3 regions of the Burkholderia thailandensis E264 genome follow, and region 3 is predicted to be linked to each of the others. Evidence: predicted binding sites of a transcription regulator. Region 3 holds the regulator's gene; each other region holds the start of a gene.

Region 1 (6,584 bases), 650 kb from region 3:
ATCGCCCGCGTGGGCGGGCAGCGCCGCCGACGCGCATCGCGCGTATCTCGACTGGCGCGCGCCGCGGCCGATGCCGGGCGACGTGCAGCTCGGCGACGTGATGCGGCAATTGCGCGAACGCCTGCCGCACGACGCGATCGTGACGAACGGCGCCGGCAACTACGCCGCATGGCTGCACCGCCACTTCGCATACCGCCACTTCCGCTCGCAGCTCGCGCCGACAAGCGGCGCAATGGGTTACGGCGTGCCGGCCGCGCTCGCGGCGAAGTCGCTGTATCCGCAACGCACGGTCGTCGCGCTCGCGGGCGACGGCTGCTTCATGATGGCCGGCAACGAGCTCGCGACCGCGATCCAGTACGGGCTCGCGATCATCGTGCTCGTCGTGAACAACGGTCATTTCGGCACGATCCGCATGCATCAGGAGCGCAACTATCCGGCGCGCGTGCACGGCACCGGGCTCACGAACCCGGATTTCGCCGCGTATGCGCGCGCGTTCGGGGCACACGGCGAGACGGTCGAGCGCACGGCCGATTTCCTGCCCGCGCTCGAACGCGCGCTCGCAAGCGGTGCGCCCGCGCTGATCGAGATCCGCGTGCCGCAGGACGCGTGCACGCCCGCCGCGACGCTCGAGCAGGTGCGCGAGCAGGGGTTGCGCGCGCGTCGCGCGTGAGTGGCCGCGCGGCCGACGAGCGCTCCCTCGCGATGACGATGACATTCGACGACACCACGCTGTCGCCCGCCGATGCGCTCGCGTACCCCGGCACGCTGCTTTCGCCCGACGGGCGGCTCGTCGCGCCTTACGATCTCGAATGCACGAGCGCCGATGCGCGCGGCTACGTCGGCGCGGCGGCCCGGGTCGGGCTGCTGCACGCGGCGAGCCGCCCGTTCGCGCTCGATTACGCGACGTTGTCGACGGTTCACGTCATCAACGGGATGGGCGTCACGCTCGGCGATTCGGTGATCGGGCTGACCGCGCTCGCGGCGATCAAGGCGCGGCACCCGCACGTGCGCTTCGTGCTGTACCGTCCCGCGCACGCGCCCGCGTACGTCGATGCGCTGTACCGGCTCGCGGCCGATGCGATCGCGCCGGTCCGCACGCTGCCGTGGCCCGCGGCCGACCTGCCGGCGCGCGACACGCGAATCGATCTCGGCAATCACCTGTACTGGCCCGCATTCGCGGCGCGGCCGATGATCGACTTCTTCGTCGCGTCGCTCGGCGTGCCGCCCGAGTCGATCGCGGCCGACGCGAAATGCAATCGCTGGCTCGCGCGGCTGACGCTGCCCACGCTGCCGCCCGAATGGCGCGGCCGGCCGTACGCGTTGTTCTGCCCGCAGGCGAGCACGCCGCTGCGCAGCATTCCGGCGGCACGGCGCGCGGCGCTCGTCGAGCGGCTCGCGCGCGCGTATCGGCTGCCCGTGCTCGGCTTCGGGCCGATCAGCCATCCGGATTATGTCGATGTGAGCGGCCACTCCGCCGATACCGCGCAATTCATCAGTTGGGTCGGGCACGCAAGCATCGTGCTCTGCGCGGATACGTCGGCCGTGCACATCGCGGCCGGGTTCGACGTGCCGACGCTCGCGTGCTTTTCGAGCATCGCGCCCGAGCTGCGGGTGCGCGACTATCCGTTTTGTACGGCGATCGAGCTCGATGTGCCCGAGATGCTGCGCAATCGCCACAAAAGCGATGCGGCGGACGATATCGCGCAAATCGACGCCGCGTATCGGCGCATCGACTGGGACGCGATCGCGTGGCCGCAGGCGCGGACGTGAACACCCGCGCGACAAGCCGATGACTCCGCGTGCGCGCCGGGTACGCCGCGCGCGAGCCGCGAGCCACGATTCGTAAGCCGCGAGCCGCCCGACGCCGGCGGCCGGCGCGCCGCTCACCGCCTCAGCAGGCGAGCGCGCCGCGCAGCGTCTCCGATGGCCGCGCGCCGAACATCCGCCGGTAATCGGTCGCGAACTGGCTCAGGTGCCAAAACCCCCACGCGGCCGCGACGTCCTGCACCGAATCCGCCGCGCGCCCGCGCAAGTCGCGCCGCACGCCATTGAGCCGCAGCGCGCGCAGATAGGTCGCGGGCGCCATCCCGAGCACGTCCTGGAAGCAGTACTGCAGCGTGCGCCGGCTCACATGCAGTTGCTCGCACAGCTCCGGCACGCCGACGGGCCGCGAGCGGTGCGCGAGCACGTAATCGCGCGCGGCCGCGACGATCCTGCGCCGCCGCGACGAATGCTCGATCGTCGCATCGGCCGCGGGAGACGCGCACAGATCGAACAACGCCGCAAGCACCTCCGCCTGCAGATCGTTGCGCGCGCAGTCCGACAGCGGCGCGCCCGCCGCGCTCATCGCGTCCGCGTCGTCGAGACGCTGCGCGAGCAGCGCGCAAAGCCGCGTGAGCCGCGCCTCGCCGACGCGCACGACGGGCACGAGCGGCAATCGCTCGTCGAGCCCGCAGCGCTCGACTTCCTCCGCATAGCGGCGCAGCACCGCGCCGCGCACGACGACACCGTAGATCGAGAATTGCGCGGGCGTGAGCAGCTCGAATTCGACATTGCCGGGCCGAAACGCCAGCGCGTCGGCGGCGATCGGCCGCGCATCGATGCGCGCCGCGCCGTCGCGCGCGACCGGAATGCCGAACCAGTACGCATCGCCGCGCACTTCGCACGCCTGCCGCAGCGTGTGGCTCGTCGTCTCGCGGAACACCTTCATCGTGTCGAGCGGCAGCTCGGTTAGCGTGCCGACGAAACGGCCCGCCGCGAGCTGGTCGTAGGTCTGGCGCCAGCCGATCAGGTTGCGCGCCTGCTCGTCGGCGTCGTGCGCGACGCTGACGAGCGCACGCCCGGCCGCGCCGCCATCGCCGTCCGCGCTGCGTCCCGTATCCTCCGCCGTCGTCTCGGCGCCGGCGTGCTCGTGATCCATCGCGCCTCCTTTTGCGTCGCTGAAGCTGAAACGATCCGTCCGATTACGCAATTCCCATGCCGAAGCGTACCGTCGCCAAAATCGCCGATGTGGGTGCGACGCTGTGCCGCGTTTGAACAACCGGCGCGCGGCGGGTGTTCAACCGTGGCGCAGTTCGCCGCGCGCCGCCGCGCCGCGCGTGCGCCTGGCCCCGCGCCGGCGCTCCGATGCACCGCGGCGCAGCCCGCTGGCACGGTTTTGGCGTAACGATCGGCGTCGCGCACGTCGCGCGGCGCATCACCGATACCGACATGCGAGGAGCAACGATGAATCACGCGGACATGCAACATCTGAACATCGAATTTCCGTACCGCAAGCAGTACGGGAATTTCATCGGCGGCGAATGGGTCGCCCCGATCGGCGGTGAGTATTTCGACAACGTCTCGCCCGTCACCGGCCGGCCGTTCACCGCGATCCCTCGCTCGCGCGAAGCCGACGTCGAGCTCGCGCTCGACGCCGCGCACGCGGCAAAGGCGGGCTGGGCCGCGACGGACGCGGCCCAGCGCGCGAACGTGCTGCTGAGGATCGCCGATCGGATGGAGGCGAACCTCGCGCGCCTCGCGGTCGCCGAGACGATCGACAACGGCAAGCCGCTGCGCGAGACGACCGCGGCCGACGTGCCGCTCGCGATCGACCACTTCCGCTACTTCGCGGGCTGCATCCGCGCGCAGGAAGGCTCGATCGCCGACATCGGCGGCGACATGGTCGCCTATCACTTCCACGAGCCGCTCGGCGTCGTCGGCCAGATCATCCCGTGGAACTTTCCGCTCCTGATGGCCGCGTGGAAGCTCGCGCCCGCGCTCGCGGCCGGCAACTGCGTCGTGCTCAAGCCCGCCGAGCAGACGCCCGCGTCGATCCTCGTGTTCGCCGAGCTGATCCAGGATCTGCTGCCGCCCGGCGTGCTCAACATCGTCAACGGCTTCGGCCTCGAAGCGGGCAAGCCGCTCGCGTCGAGCAAGCGAATCGCGAAGATCGCGTTCACGGGAGAGACGTCGACGGGCCGCCTCATCATGCAGTACGCGAGCGAGAACCTGATTCCCGTCACGCTCGAGCTCGGCGGCAAGAGTCCGAACATCTTCTTCGCCGACGTGATGGACCGCGACGACAGCTACTTCGACAAGGCGCTCGAAGGCTTCGCGATGTTCGCGCTGAACCAGGGCGAGGTCTGCACGTGCCCGTCGCGCGCGCTCGTCGAGGAGAGCATCTACGAGCGCTTCATCGAGCGTGCGATCAAGCGCGTCGAGGCGATCAAGCAAGGCCATCCGCTCGATTCGCAGACGATGATCGGCGCGCAGGCGTCGTCCGAGCAGCTCGAGAAGATCCTGTCGTACATCGACATCGGCCGCGGCGAGGGCGCGCAATGCCTGACGGGCGGCGAGCGCAACGTGCTCGGCGGCGAACTCGCCGAAGGCTACTACGTGAAGCCGACCGTGTTCCGCGGCCACAACAAGATGCGCATCTTCCAGGAAGAGATTTTCGGGCCGGTGCTCGCGGTGACGACGTTCAAGACCGAAGAGGAAGCGCTCGAGATCGCGAACGACACGCAGTACGGCCTGGGCGCGGGCGTCTGGACGCGCGACGGCAACCGCGCGTACCGCTTCGGCCGCGGCATCCAGGCCGGCCGCGTGTGGACCAACTGCTATCACGCGTATCCGGCGCACGCGGCGTTCGGCGGCTACAAGCAATCGGGCATCGGCCGCGAGACGCACAAGATGATGCTCGACCACTACCAGCAGACGAAGAACCTGCTCGTCAGCTACAGCGAAAAGCCGCTCGGGTTCTTCTGATCCCGCGCGCGCGACGCGAATCGTTCGCGCCGCGCGCCGCATGAACGGCTTGGCCTGGCCCGGCGGATTCGCGTGTCGACGCGGCTCCGTCGGGCTTTTTCGCGCTTGCGTCGATTCGGCCCGGCGGCCGAATCGCTCACGGCAACGGGATACGCGGGCGACGCGTCTTTCGCGGCCGAGCGTTCCGGCGCCGGCGCTCGCGCGTCGGCCCTTCTGCCGGCCCTCGCGCCGCTGGCCCCTCCGTCATCGACGCTTCAGCCGCTCGATCTTCCGTCGTCGCTTCGCTCGTCGCCTCTTCGATCTCTCGGATCTCTTCGATCTCTCCGATCTCTCGGGTCTCTCCGAACATTGGCCGCACGGCCATCGCGCCAGGCCGGCGCGCGGCCGCCTCCCTTTATCCTCCGCACTTCATTCGCACTTCATCCGCACTCACGATCGAGCGTCGGCGCACGGCGAACGCCCGCGCTCGCCGGTTCGGCCACCGGCTCGTCTTGCGCGCGAGTCCCGCTCAGGAACGCGAACGCGGCGAGCGCGCACAGCAGCGTGACGACCGTCAGCCCGCCGAGCAGGCTGCCGAACGCAGCCGCATAGCTTTGCCGCAGCGCGTCGCGCGCGACGCCCGGCAGCAGCGCGGCCGCATGCGCGAGGTCGCCCGTCGCGAGCCGCGCGGCGGCCTCGTGCACGGCGGCGGGCGCGACGAGCGACGGCACCGCGTCGCGCACGTGCGGCTGCGCGAGCGTCGCGAGAATCGCATTGACGATCGCGAGCGCGATCCCCTCGCCGGCGACGCGCGTCGTGCTGAAAATGCCCGTCGCCATTCCGGCGCGCTCCTTCGGCACGACGCTCACCGACAAGCCGTCCATCAGCCCCCACGGCATCCCCGCGCCAATGCCGATCGCGAGCATCGGCGCGATCGCCGCCGCGCCCGCGCCGCCGTGCAGCGCGCGGCCGAGCCACGCGAGGCCCGCGGCCGCGATCACGAGCCCGATGCCCGAGATCACGCCCGCCGACATCCAGCGCGTGAGCGTCGCCGCGAGCATCGGCACGACGAGCATCGGCGCGGACAACGCGAGCATGAGCCAGCCGGCGTCGATTTCGCTGAAGCCGTCGATGCCGATGAAGCGCAGCGGCAGCACGACGAGCAGCACGATGTAGCAGCAGCAGGTCGCGATCGGCAGCACCTGCACGCCGACGAAACGCGGGTAGCGGAACAGCGACAGATCGAGCATCGGCCGCGCGACGCGCGCCTCGATCGTCGCGAACGCGATCGCGCAGAGCGCCGCGCCCGCGAGCAGCGCCGCGACGAGCGGGCTCGCCCAGCCGCTTTCCTGCGCCTGGATCACGCCGAACGTGAAACACGACAGCATTGCCGTGAACGCGAGGGTCCCGGCCCAGTCAAGGCCCTGTGCCTGCGGATCGCGCGACTCGCGCATCCTCGGCACGCCGAACGCGAGCGACAGCGCGCCCGCCACGGCGCCCGTCGCGAAGATCGCGCGCCAGCCGAAGCACTCGATCAGCACGCCCGCAAGCACCGGGCCGAACGCGAGCCCGAGCCCGAACGTCGTGCCGAGCACGCTGAACGCACGGGTGCGCGCGGCGCCGTCGAACTCCTGCGCGAGCGCTGCCGTGCCGCCCGCGAGCGCCGCGGCGGCCGCCACGCCTTGCGCGGCGCGCAGCAAATCGACGGCGACGATCGACGGCGCGAAGCCGAGCGCGAGCGAGCACGCGGTGAAGCCGCCAACGCCCGCCGCGAACACGCGCTTGCGGCCGAACTGGTCGGCGAGCGCGCCCGCCGCCATCAACAGGCTGCCGAACGTCAGCATGAACGCGTTCGTGAC
Region 2 (6,584 bases), on a different replicon from region 3:
TAGGGGGAAGACGATGGGAGGTGGCGCGCGATTGGCGGAAGGTCGCGCGCGGGCGAGGCGGCCGGCGCGGGCCGCGCGTGCGATCGTTAGCGGTGCGAAGTCATGCGGGGGGCGACGGATGTTGGGCCGGCGGGGCGATCGCGCGGCTCGGCGCCGTTTCGGCGTTTCGGTATGCCGGCGGTTCGCGTTCGATTGCCGCGCGAATGTCAGAAAGTGTGAGCGTGCCTGTCATCCGGACAGGCAATCTCGAAATGTCGTCGCGCCGAGGGCCGAAGCGCGCATGCGCCGGCTTCGACATCGTTCGATGCGCGCGCGACGATTCCAGCTTCGCGCCCGGCCGATCGCGCGGCCTCCTGGCGATGCCGAGCACGGGCGCGCTCGGCGCGCGGCGGCGTGCCGGCGCGCGCCGGGCGTCGATCGTCGGGCCGCGGCGTTACGCGCGCTGCCCCCATCCAACCATCCGCCCGAGCTTCGCGAACATCCCGTGCCGCGCGATCCATTCGGCGTACGCGCGATAGTCGGGATCGCGCATCAGATGCCGCTCCTCGGTTTTCGCGCGCAGCCAGTACAGCAGATTCACCGCGACGAGCGCCGCCGAATGCATGATCGCGAGACGCCATCCGAGCGGCTCGACGAACGGCACCGAGATCATCCAGTACGACAGGTTCTTCGCGAGATACGCGGGATGCTTCGTGAACCGGTACGGGCCCGACGTGATGATGCCGCGGTTGGTCAGGTTCGAGAAGCGCAGCCCGAACGAGATCGTCGACAATGCATAGCAGAGCAGCAGCACGACGATGACCGCGCCCCACGCGAATCGGATCACGGGCACCGACAGCAGCCAGTTGTCCCAGAACATCGAGCCTTCGTAGCGGATGTAGTTGTTCGCGATCAGCGACCAGAACGGTTGATAGCAGATCAGCGCGGCGAGCCAGCCGAGCGTCGTCGGCTCGGCGCTGCGCACGTGCGAATCGAGCAGGCGGAACGTGCACAGATAGCCGACCGCGCCGAACATCAGGTCCATCGTGTACGACAGGTCGTACATGAAGCGGAAAGTCGCGAGCGAGAACGGCGCGCTCGCGGCGCTCGCGAACGACGCGCCGATGCGCTCGGCATCCGTCGACAGATAGACGACCATCAGCGGCAGGAAGAACGCCTTCACGGCCCAGCCGGCGAGCATCTCGCGGATCGGCCGCCAGTCGGCCGGGCGCTGTCCGCGCAACAGCCACCGGCCCCAGCACAGATACGCGTCGTCGACGTCGCGCATGCGCCGGTCCATCCAGCCGAAATAGAGCGGCGCGGTGAGCGCGACGTACGGCGCGAGCATGCCGACGAGCGACCAGAACGGCTGGTAGAACGCGCCGTGATACTCGGGCAGCAGCCAGTAGACGAGCGCGAAGCCCGCGTACACCGACGCGAGCGCGGCGAGCCGCAGCGACACGCGCGCGATGCTGAGCGGCCGCAGCGCGCGATTCGCGAGGCCGGCGCTCGGCCGCAGATGGACGCGCGCGACGAACAGCTCGTATGCGCCGATCGTCGCGATGATCGCCGCGCACGCGAGCAGGCTGCGCTCGGTGCCCGTCAGCGCGGCCGCGCCGCGCGACGCCCACAGCGTGAAGAGCCCCGCGGCGATGCCGGCGAGGCCGATCGAAAATGGCGTCGCCGAACGCGGCGGCCGTTCTTGCGCGTTCGCGACGCTGTCGAGAGTGGATTGCATGTCATCCCCCGTGTCATGACATGGACGGCGGGCGGCCGGGCGTTTGGAATGGTTGGACCCGGCCGCCGCGCCGTTCGGCTTGCCTGCGCCTACTTGCCCGACACGCTGCCGAGCAGCCCGCCGATCAGGTTGGTCACGGGCGCGAGCAGGTTCGTCGTCGACGTGCCGCTCGCGGTCGCGCCGCCGGTCAGGCTGCCGACGACGCCCGTGGCGGGCGCGGTCGTCGTCGAGCCGGCGGTCGTGGCGGGCGGCGTTGCCGCGACGGCGCCGGTCATGCCGGCGGTCAGCGAGCCGACGAGATTCGTGACGGGCGCGAGCGCGGCGGTCAGGCCCGCCGTCGCGTTGCCGCCCGCCGAACCCGACAGGCCGCCGAGCAGGCCGGTGACGGGCGCGAGCGGATTCGTCGTCGCGCCCGGCTGCGTCGTGCCCGCCGTGAGGCCCGCGTTGGCGCCGAGCGTGCCGCTCAGCGAGCCCGCGACGCCGGTGATCGGCGCGAGCGGGTTGGTCGAGCCGCCGGACAGCACGCCGGTGATCGGCGCAAGCGGATTGGTCGTGCCGCCCGTCAGCAGGCCGCCGACGCTCGTGACCGTGTTGCCGAGCTGGCTGACGACGCCGCCGACCGCCTGGACCACCTGGTTGTTCGTCGAGCCCGACACCTTCGTGCCGGCCGCGTTCAGCCCGTTGCCGACGGTGGTCAGCAGGTTGTTGACCGGCGCGCCGAGGCCGGTGGCGGTGCCGATCGTCTGCGTCGTGCCGGAGACGGCGTTCGTGATCGGATTGATGATCGAGCTGACGCCCGTCTCGAGCTGCTGGATGGGCGCGCTCGTGAGCACGTTGTTCAGGCCTGAGCCGACCTGCGTGACGGTGCTGCCGAGCGTGCCGACCGCGCCGCCGAGCGGCGACGTGACGGGGGCGAGCGGCGCGAGCGGGCCGGTGCCGATGCTCGTCACGACGCCGCCGAGCGACGAAACCGCATTGCCGACGTTCGATACGACGCCCGATGTCGACGTGAGCGTCGGCCCGAGCGGGTTCGTCGACGTGCCGAGCGTGCCGAGGCCGGCGGCGGTGCCGTTGCCGAGCGTCTGGACGCCGTTGCCGAGCGAGCTGACGGCGTTGCCGAGGTTCGTGGTCGTCGCGCTGTTGACGCCCGGCACCGACGTCCCAGAGATCTGGTTGCCGGTGGCGGAGACGACGGTGCCCGTCGCGGTGATCAGGTTGCCGGTCTGCGCGAGGATATTGCCGAGCGGGGAGGAGGCGGTGCCGGAGGTGCCCGACGTACCGGAGGTGCCCGACGTACCGGAGGTGCCCGACGTACCGGAGGTGCCCGACGTACCGGAGGTGCCCGACGTACCGGAGGTGCCCGACGTACCGGAGGTGCCCGACGTACCGGAGGTGCCCGACGTACCGGAGGTCCCCGACGTGCCGGAGGTGCCCGACGTACCGGAGGTGCCCGACGTACCGGAGGTGCCCGACGTACCGGAAGTCCCCGAGGTGCCGGAAGTCCCCGAGGTGCCGGAAGTGCCCGACGTACCGGAAGTGCCCGAGGTGCCGGAAGTCCCCGAGGTGCCGGAGGTGCCCGAGGTACCGGAAGTCCCCGAGGTGCCGGAAGTGCCCGACGTACCGGAAGTGCCCGACGTACCGGAGGTCCCCGAGGTGCCCGAAGTCCCCGACGTGCCCGAAGTCCCCGAACCCGACGATCCGGACGTGCCGCCCGAACCCGACGTGCCGGAAGTGCCCGATGTACCGGAGGTCCCCGAAGTCCCCGAATTGCCGACGGTGGCGGGCTTGACGCCGCCGGCCGACAGCGACGGGCCGTCGACCGAGCCGCAGCCGGACAGAGCGAGAAGGGTGGAAATGCCGATTGCGATGGCCGATTTATTGAACAGTTTTTGCATGACAGGCTCCCAGATAAATCTTGATGCCAGTCGTCGATGCAATTTTCGTACCATTGGTTATTTCGTAGAGTTTATCTTCGTTAATGTATAAAAAATATTAAATGATCGATTAATCGTTCGAAATTCGCCGGAAAAGTCGGATTTTCTGCGAGGCCGCCATGAGCGTGTTCCGGTTCCGCTACGTGACGTTCCGCACGACGTAACGGGGGCGTCGGGAACGCGGAACGGAACATGGAACAAGGGGGGATCGCGAGAGCCGCGCATCGAACGTCAATGCGCGTACGGGCGGCGCGAATTCGAATGTGTCAAATGCGTTGCGATTCCTGACGAGAACGGCGCGATTCGAAAATGGGAGTGAGATCGATGCGGCTTTGACCGACCGTTCGGCCGGCATCGATCGACCGATCCGCACGCCGCCCATCGTGCCCCATCGTGCCCCATCGTGCCCCATCGTGCCCCGACACCGCCCCGACACCGCCGCGCATCCCGAACGGGCGACGCGCGGCGACTCCCTCCCGCTACTTGACCGAACTCGCGCTGACCTTCGCGAAGTCGAGGCTGCCGAAGCCGGTGTCGTCATCCCATCCGGACTTCGCGCTGTAGCCGTAGCTGTTGTAGCCATTGTTGCCCGACGTCACGTCGTGAATGAGCGACGGATTGCCCGGCAGGCCCTGGTAGAACGCCGACGTCGGCAGGCCGAGGCTGTTGCCGTTCGCCGATTCGACGCGCGCCCAGCCGCCGACGAAGATCGGCGACGCGAGGCTCGTGCCGCCGACCAACTGATTCGCTTGGCCGTTGATCACGAGATACGCGCCCGTCGCTTGGGCGGCGTCGAACGCGACGTCCGGCACGACGCGCTTCGTCACCGAGCTGCCGAGCGCGGCCGTCTGCCAGCTCGGCGCCGCTTCGTAGCCGCTGACGCCGCCGCCCGTCGCCCACAGGCGCACCGCGCTGTCGAGCGGCTGGCCGCTGCCGCTGACGTCCGCGTAGGCGAGCCCTTCGTTCCAGACGGTCTCGCCCGCCCAGGTCGTCGTGCCGCTCGTCGACAGCGTCGTGCCGCCGACCGCGACGACATACGGCGAGCTTGCCGGCGACGACACGCTGTACTTCGCCAGATTGATCTTCGTCGTCACCTTGCCGCCGCTGTAGGTGCCGACGTAGCCCGGCGCACCGTACGGCGAGGTCGACCATTGATAGACGCCCGCGTCGCCGGACGACACCGAGAAGATCTGCCCCTGCGCGACAGCCTGCTTGAACACCGCGTCGTTCGCGGCGAGCGAGCCGTCCGAATTCGAGGCCGCTTCGTCCTCGCCGAGCGATACGTTGATGATCTTCGCGACGTCGTCGGTGACGGCCTTGTTGTACGCGGCGGTCAGCGTCGCGTTCGTGAGGCCGCTGTCGTTGCTGTCGCCGTTGACGGCCGCATAGAAGATCAGTTGCTTCACGCCGCCCGACGTGCCGATGATCGTCTGGCTGTCGAGATCCCATTCGCCCGGATCGCCGTCGTCCGCGAGCGTGCCCGAGCTGCCCGCGACGACGGCGGTGTTCACGCTCGGCAGGCCCGCGTTCTGCGTGAACGTGTTCAGGTCGGCGATCGTCTGCGTCATGTCGCCCCACGTGATGATCCCGACCGTCGTGTTGGTCGCGGCGGGCAGCCCGCTCGCGCCGTAGATCTGCGCGAAATCGGTCGGCTGATGGCCGACCTGCGAGCTGCTCGCTGCCGCGTTCTTCGTGATCGTGTCGGTCTGGATGCGCGCGCCGGCCGGCGTGCCGCGATGGATCAGCCGATGTGGAACGGCCGCGCTTTGCAGCCCGAGCACCGATTCGACGAACGGGCTCAGCGACGCGGGAACCAGCGCGGCCGAGTCGTTCGCATAGACTGCCTTGCCGCGATAGCTGAAGCGCTTGAGCGTCGTGCGGAAGCCGCGCTCCGCGTTCGACGCGTTGCCTTGCGCGAAGATCAGCTTGTTGTTCGCCGACACCGTGATGTCGCCGAAGCCGTTCGCCTTCAGGTGCGCGACGACGGCCCGCACCTGGCCGTCGGTCGGCGCGAAGCGCGCCTTGAACTGCTCGGGCGTCAGGTACTTGCGATAGTTCGCGCTACCGGGCTGGTTCACCTCGCGCACGAGTGCGTCGAGCTGCGCTTCGTTGCGGCTCTTCAGCACGATGGTCACGCGCAGCGGCTGGCTCAGCTCGAGCGGCGTGACGTTCGTGTCGGTGAGCTCGGGCGTGCCGATCATGTTGAGCGCATAGCTCGGCGCGGTTTTCGCGAGCGTCTGCGATGCGGGCGCGCGCGCGATCAGGAACGCGCCGGTGCGGGTGGGCACCCAGTCGGGCGCCGCGTGCGCGAGGAGCGGGGACAGCGTGGCGGCAATCGCCAGCGGTAGCCGCGACAGCGCGAAGCGTTTCGAGAATAGCCGGTTGACATGCTGAGTTCTCTGCATTTTTGAGCCCCAATAAGACGGTGATGAACGGATGCGACGGCGCGCTCCGACGGGGTAGGGACGCGCGGCGTGCAGCCGATGCACGGCGATGCGGCGCGGCAGACGTTCACGGCGACATGATTTCCTCCCTTCGATGGAATGCGGCGGCGGCGCGGCGCCGTTTCGCACGGCGTTCGCGTCGAGCGAGCCCGCGCGTTTCGATCAGTCGTTCGTCGGATGCTTAGGAATCCCATTCATATGGCGCGCGAAAGGCCGCGTTCGACGCGCCGAAAACCGTTTCGCGACCCTGGCGGCGCATCGGCCCGGCGGTGGTCCGACGCGGCCGCTGCGCCGCGCTTTCCTGCGATTTCGGACAACACGATTCCCGTCACGCAGCCGCGGCGAAGCGGCGTGCGAGATCGATCACACGTTCTGTTGCGCAGTTGGCGCGGGGCGAGTTGCACCGTGCGCGAAACAGGCAGCGTTGCCGATGCGCGATGCCCTCTTGTCGCGCGCCGTTTGTCGAGTGCATGGGCCCGACACTCGATA
Region 3 (6,584 bases):
CGGCGAGCACGACGGCCGCGCTCGCGCTCGGCGACGCGCTCGCCGTCGCGGTGCTCGACGCGCGCGGCTTCGGCTCCGACGATTTCGCGCGCTCGCACCCCGGCGGCGCGCTCGGCCGGCGCCTGCTCACGTACGTGCGCGACGTGATGCGCACGGGCGACGAAGTGCCCGCCGTGCCGCTCGGCGCGACGCTCTCCGACGCCCTCTTCCAGATCACAGCGAAGCGCATGGGCATGACGGCCGTCGTCGACGACGCGGGCCGCGTGGCCGGCATCTTCACCGACGGCGACCTGCGCCGCGTGCTCGAGCGCGACGGCGATTTCCGCCGGCTGCCGATCGTCGACGTGATGACGCGCAATCCGCGCACGATCGCGCCGGATCATCTCGCCGTCGAGGCGGTGGAACTGATGGAGCGCCACCGGATCAACCAGATGCTCGTCGTCGACGAGCATGGCGCGCTGATCGGCGCGCTCAACATGCACGATCTGTTCTCGAAGAAGGTGATTTGATGTCCGCGTCCCCTGTCACGGCGGCCGAGCGCGCGAGCCGCGTAAAGCTGATGATTTTCGACGTCGACGGCGTGCTGACCGACGGCGGCCTCCATTTCACCGCGGCGGGCGACGCGATGAAGTCGTTCAACACGCTCGACGGCCACGGCGTGAAGCTCCTCGGCGAAGCGGGCATCGCGACCGCGATCATCACCGGCCGCCGCTCGGAAGCGGTCGCCGCGCGCGCGAAGGAAATGCGCGTCGCGCACCTGCACCAGGGCGCCGAGAACAAGCTCGCCGTGTTCGGCGAGCTGCTGCGCACGCTCGGCCTCGAGCCCGGCGAGTGCGGCTACATGGGCGACGACTGGCCCGATCTCGCGGTGATGCTGCGTTGCGGCTTCGCGGCCGCGCCGGCGAACGCGCATCCGGACGTGATCGCGCGCGCGCACTGGGTCGCCGAGGCCCGCGGCGGCCAGGGCGCGGTGCGCGAAGTGTGCGACGCGATCCTGCGCGCGCAGCGCCGCTACGACGCGCTGCTCGCGGCCGCCTGCGGAGCCTGAGCGGATGGACGGCAAATTCCGGTTGACCTCGATGATCCCGCTCGCCGCGATGGCGGCGCTCGCGGGCGGCACGTACTGGCTGCTGCAGGCGACGCTGCCGCCGCCCGGCGAGGCGCTCGTGCGGCCGAAATCGCACACGCCCGACTACTTCGCGGACAATTTCTCCGTCACCGAGCTCGACCAGACGGGCTCGACCCAGTACCGGCTGACGGCCGCGGGCCTCGTCCACTACGAGGATGACGAGACGAGCGATCTGACGCAGCCGGCGCTGCGCGCCTTCCAGCCCGGCAAGCCGACCGTGACGGCCACCGCGAAACGCGGCACCGTGAACGGCGACGTGTCGATCGTCGATTTGTATGACGATGCGCGGATCCTGCGCGCGGCGGGCGCGGGCGACCCGCCGATGCAGGCGGATTCCCAGCATTTCCGGGTGCTGGTCAATGACGATGTGATCGAGACCGAAAAGCCGGTTAAACTTCAGCGCGGCCTGTCGATCGCGAACGCCGCCGCCGGGATGAAGTACAACAACGTCACCCGGGTCATCGAACTTTACGGCAACGTGCGCGGCACGATCGCCGCTTCCGACACGTCCGGCGGCGCTGCTGGCCAACCCAAGTAACTCACCACGCGGGACTGCATGAACGAATCGTTCCCCTGTTTATTTCCGAGCGGCGCACGCCGCGCCGTGCGCGCGATGGTCGCGGCGGCGCTCGTCGCGGCGCCGCTCGCGGGCGTCGCGCCCGCAGCTCACGCCGAAAAGGCCGATCGCGACAAGCCGATCAACGTCGAGGCGGACAACCTGACCTATGACGACCTGAAGCAGGTCACGGTCGCGACGGGCAACGTCGTCATCACGAAGGGCACGATCCTGATCAAGGGCGATCGCGTCGAAGTGCGCCAGGACCCGCAGGGCTACCAGTACGCGACGGCGACGGCCTCCGGCAAGAAACACGCGTCGTTCCGCCAGAAGCGCGAAGGCCTCGACGAATACATCGACGGCGATGCCGAGCGCATCGACTACGACGGCAAGCAGGATCTGACCACCCTCACGACGAACGCGACGGTGCGCCGCCTGCAGGGCCAGTCGACCGTGGCCGACACGGTCCACGGCAGCGTGATCACGTACGACGGCCAGCGCGACTTCTACACGGCGCGCGGCGGCAAGGACGTCGCCGGCCCGGGCAATCCGGGCGGCCGCGTGCGCGCGATGCTCACGCCGAAGAACGGCGGCCCGGCGCCGCTGTCCGGCAGCCCCGCGCAGCTCGCGCCGTCGAACAACATTCAGGGAGCCCCGAACCCGTGAACGCGCTCCCCAATCGCCAACCGGCCGGCACGTCGAGCTCGCTCGTCGTGCGCAACCTGAAGAAGCGCTATGGCTCGCGCACCGTCGTCAAGGACGTGTCGCTCGACGTGAAAAGCGGCGAGGTCGTCGGCCTGCTCGGTCCGAACGGCGCGGGCAAGACGACGTCGTTCTACATGATCGTCGGCCTCGTGCCGCTCGACGCGGGCGACATCTCGCTGAACGGCAGCCCGATCAGCCTGATGCCGATCCACAAGCGCGCGTCGCTCGGCCTGTCGTACCTGCCGCAGGAAGCGTCGGTGTTCCGCAAGCTGACCGTCGAGCAGAATGTGCGCGCGGTGCTCGAGCTGCAGCACGACGACAACGGCAAGCGGCTGGCGAAGAGCGAGATCGGCGCGCGCACGGAGGCGCTCCTCGAGGAGCTGCAGATCGCGCACCTGCGCGAGAACCCGGCGCTGTCGCTGTCGGGCGGCGAACGCCGCCGCGTCGAGATCGCGCGCGCGCTCGCGAGCAACCCGAGCTTCATCCTGCTCGACGAGCCGTTCGCGGGCGTCGATCCGATCGCGGTGCTCGAAATCCAGAAGATCGTGAAATTCCTGAAGCAGCGCAACATCGGCGTGCTGATCACCGATCACAACGTGCGCGAGACGCTCGGCATCTGCGATCACGCTTACATCATCAGCGACGGCTCGGTGCTCGCATCCGGCGCGCCGAAGGAAATCATCGAAAACGAAAGCGTGCGGCGCGTCTACCTCGGCGAGCACTTCCGCATGTAGGCGGCGCGGGACACGATCCCGCCGCCGCCTCCTTTCCCCGGCGCGATCCGCGCCGCCTCACCGCACGCCCGGTTCGCGCCGCGCGTGCGCGCCCCGCGCGCCGAGCGTCATCCCGAATGCCTCAACGCGCCGCCCTCGTGGCAAACTTCCGGTATGACTTCCCTTTTGCCATGAAAGCCAGTCTCCAACTTCGCCTGTCGCAGCATCTCGCGCTCACGCCCCAGCTTCAGCAATCGATCCGGCTGCTGCAGTTGTCGACGCTCGAACTGCAGCAGGAAGTCGCAACGGCGATCGCGCAGAACCCGCTGCTCGAGAACGACGACGACTGGATCGCGAGCCCCCTGCGCGTCGCGGCCGACGGCTCGGTGATCGCGCAGACGCCCGCGTCGTCCTCGCCCGAGCCGATGTCCGGCGCGTCGAACGGCACGACTGCGACGAATGAGCGCACCGAGCGCGACGAAACCGCCGGCGTCGACGAATACGACGGCTATTCGGCCGACGGCGGCGACGCGAGCCAGTGGAATCTCGACGACTTCGGCCGCTCCCCCGCCGCATCCGACGACGACGATCTGCCGCCGATGCAGATCCACGAAACCTCGACGTCGCTGCGCGATCATCTGATGGCGCAGTTGCGCGTCACGCAGGCGAGCCCGCGCGATCGCGCGCTCGTCACGTTCCTGATCGAATCGCTCGACGACGACGGCTACCTGAGCGCGTCGCTCGACGAAGTGCTCGCCGATCTGCCGGCGGAGCTCGAAGTCGACGTCGACGAACTGAACGCGGCGCTCGCGCTCGTGCACAGCTTCGATCCGGCGGGCGTCGGCGCGCGGTCCGCGTCCGAATGCCTGAAGCTGCAGTTGCTGCGGCTGGATCCGTCCCCGACGCGCACGCTCGCGCTCGATATCGTGTCGCAGCATCTCGAACTGCTTGCCGCGCGCGATTTCACGCGCCTGCGCAAGCAACTGAAGGCGACCGACGACGAGCTGCGCGACGCGCACGCGCTGATCCGCTCGCTCGAGCCGTTTCCCGGCGCGGCGTACGGCAAGGCCGAAGCCGATTACGTGGTGCCCGACATCATCGTGAAGAAGGCCGGCCAGAGCTGGCAGGCGGAACTCAATCCGGAAGTGGTGCCGAAGCTGCGTATCAACCATCTTTACGCGAACATCCTGCGCAACAGCCGGGGCGATCCGAGCGCGGGATCGCTGAAGCAGCAGCTTCAGGAAGCGCGCTGGCTGATCAAGAATATTCAGCAGCGGTTCGAGACGATCCTGCGGGTCGCGCAGGCGATTGTCGAACGTCAGAAGAATTTCTTCGCGCACGGCGAAATTGCGATGCGCCCCTTGGTTTTGCGGGAAATAGCTGATACGCTGGGCCTACACGAGTCGACTGTCTCCCGTGTGACAACCGGCAAGTACATGCTGACTCCGTTCGGCACACTTGAATTTAAGTACTTCTTCGGGTCGCACGTATCGACAGACACCGGAGGTGCCGCGTCGTCGACAGCGATCCGCGCCCTCATCAAACAACTGATAGGAGCCGAAGACCCCAAATCCCCTCTTTCGGACAGTCGCATAGCCGAGCTGCTAGCGGAACAAGGGTTCGTGGTCGCGCGCCGCACGGTTGCCAAATATCGCGAAGCCCTCAAGATCCCGGCGGTGAATCTGCGCAAGTCTCTGTAGCCCGTCGCCACGCGGCGGGCGTTTTCCGGCCGCCGCATCGTCGACGGCAAAGCCGGCCGACCGATGCCCGCTCACCGCGAGCATCGGCAACGAAATCGGCAGGCATGCCGCCTCTATGCGGAAGGTGGTCATTAGCTTGGAGAAGCACTATGAACCTGAAGATCAGTGGACACCATCTCGAAGTCACGCCTGCTATCCGCGAATACGTGATCACCAAGCTCGACAGGGTGCTACGCCATAGCGATCAGGTCATCGATGGCGCTGTGATCCTCACGGTCGACAATCACAAAGAGAAGGACAAGCGGCAAAAGGCGGAAATCACGCTGCATCTGAAGGGTAAGGATATCTTCGTCGAAAGCGCGAACGGCGATTTGTACGCGGCGATCGACCTGCTGATCGACAAGCTCGACCGCCAGGTGGTCAAGCACATGGAGCGTCTGCAGACGCACGCGCACGAGCCGATCAAGCATCAGCAGACCGCCGAACAGATCGAACTTCCGCCGCAATGATCGCGGCGCGACAGCGCCAGCCGAACCGCCCGCCTCGACGGGCGGTTTTTTATTGTGCAAATCGCCTCGGCGCGACGCGGATGCGCCGCGCGCCGCGCGATTCCCGACAGTTGTCGCGGTGCGCGGCGCCGTCTGCAGTGCTCTATAATGTTTCGGTTATTATCGGGGGCGACGAGCCGGTTTGCCGCGCTTCACAGGTTTCCGTCGCCTAACGCCGTCCTTTTTGACCGACATGGAAAATCAGTCCGCCGCGAGGAGACCCCAGGCCGCCCCTACGCCTGCCAACATGAATCGCCTAGCCAAAATCCTGCCTTTGGAGAACGTCGTCATCGGCCTCTCCGTCACCAGCAAGAAACGCGTCTTCGAACAAGCCGGCCTGATCTTCGAGAATCAGAACGGCATCGCCCGCAGCACCGTCACCGACAATCTGTTCGCACGCGAGCGTCTCGGTTCGACGGGCCTCGGCGAAGGCGTTGCCATTCCGCATGGCCGGATCAAGGGACTCAAGCACCCGCTCGCCGCATTCGTGCGGCTCGCCGAGCCGATCCCGTTCGAGGCGCCGGACGGCCAGCCCGTGTCGCTGCTGATCTTCCTGCTCGTGCCCGAGCAGGCGACGCAGGCGCACCTCGAAATCCTTTCCGAAATCGCCCAGTTGCTGTCCGATCGCGACACGCGCGAGCGCCTGCATACCGAGCCGGATCGCGACGAGTTGCATCGACTCCTGACTCAGTGGCAACCTTAAGCTGATCGGGGCGGTTCGTTCCCCATTGCGTCGCGGCCCGCGCCGCCGAGCCGAGCCGCCCGCCGCCGGGCCGGCGCCGCAACCGCCGTTGCAGCGTCAGGGCGCCGGCTCCTTGGAGTGACGGACTCATGGATACGTCCAGCATCAACGCCCAGAGCATCTTCGACGACAACGCAGCCATGCTGAAGCTCAGCTGGCTGACGGGGCATGAAGGCTGGGAACGCGGTTTTTCCGCCGATACGGTCGCGAACGCGACGTCGAGCGCCGACCTCGTCGGCCACCTGAACCTGATCCACCCGAACCGGATCCAGGTGCTCGGCGAAGCCGAAATCGACTACTACCAGCGCCAGACCGACGAAGACCGCTCGCGCCACATGGCCGAACTGATCGCGCTCGAGCCGCCGTTTCTCGTCGTCGCGGGCGGCGCCGCCGCGCCGCCCGAGCTCGTCCTGCGCTGCACGCGCTCGTCGACGCCGCTGTTCACGACGCCGATGTCGGCCGCCGCTGTGATCGACAGCCTGCGCCTGTAC

What was found. Region 3 encodes sigma-54, which starts transcription at its own class of promoters, with help from an activator protein. Its sites were predicted from a motif close to TGGCANGNAANCTGCTTT; they were not measured.
Region 1: the regulator sigma-54 is predicted to act here: its motif matches at 3,148-3,165, upstream of adh (aldehyde dehydrogenase).
Region 2: the regulator sigma-54 is predicted to act here: its motif matches at 3,648-3,665, upstream of BTH_RS29475 (collagen-like triple helix repeat-containing protein).

What each region holds. Positions count from the first base shown of each region.
Region 1 is NC_007651.1:3,699,756-3,706,339, reverse strand. Features, by position in the region: gene BTH_RS28735 (thiamine pyrophosphate-binding protein) at 1-670, shown strand, start outside; gene BTH_RS28730 (glycosyltransferase family 9 protein) at 703-1,770, shown strand; gene BTH_RS28725 (helix-turn-helix domain-containing protein) at 1,892-2,920, opposite strand; gene adh (aldehyde dehydrogenase) at 3,226-4,746, shown strand; gene BTH_RS28715 (MFS transporter) at 5,166-6,584, opposite strand, start outside.
Region 2 is NC_007650.1:474,580-481,163, forward strand. Features, by position in the region: gene BTH_RS02060 (methyltransferase family protein) at 434-1,717, opposite strand; gene BTH_RS29475 (collagen-like triple helix repeat-containing protein) at 1,807-3,612, opposite strand; gene BTH_RS02075 (S53 family peptidase) at 4,131-6,056, opposite strand.
Region 3 is NC_007651.1:536,461-543,044, reverse strand. Features, by position in the region: gene kdsD (arabinose 5-phosphate isomerase KdsD) at 1-509, shown strand, start outside; gene BTH_RS14680 (KdsC family phosphatase) at 509-1,048, shown strand; gene lptC (LPS export ABC transporter periplasmic protein LptC) at 1,053-1,667, shown strand; gene lptA (lipopolysaccharide transport periplasmic protein LptA) at 1,686-2,351, shown strand; gene lptB (LPS export ABC transporter ATP-binding protein) at 2,348-3,124, shown strand; gene BTH_RS14660 (RNA polymerase factor sigma-54) at 3,295-4,803, shown strand; gene hpf (ribosome hibernation-promoting factor, HPF/YfiA family) at 4,953-5,312, shown strand; gene BTH_RS14650 (PTS sugar transporter subunit IIA) at 5,545-6,054, shown strand; gene hprK (HPr(Ser) kinase/phosphatase) at 6,183-6,584, shown strand, end outside.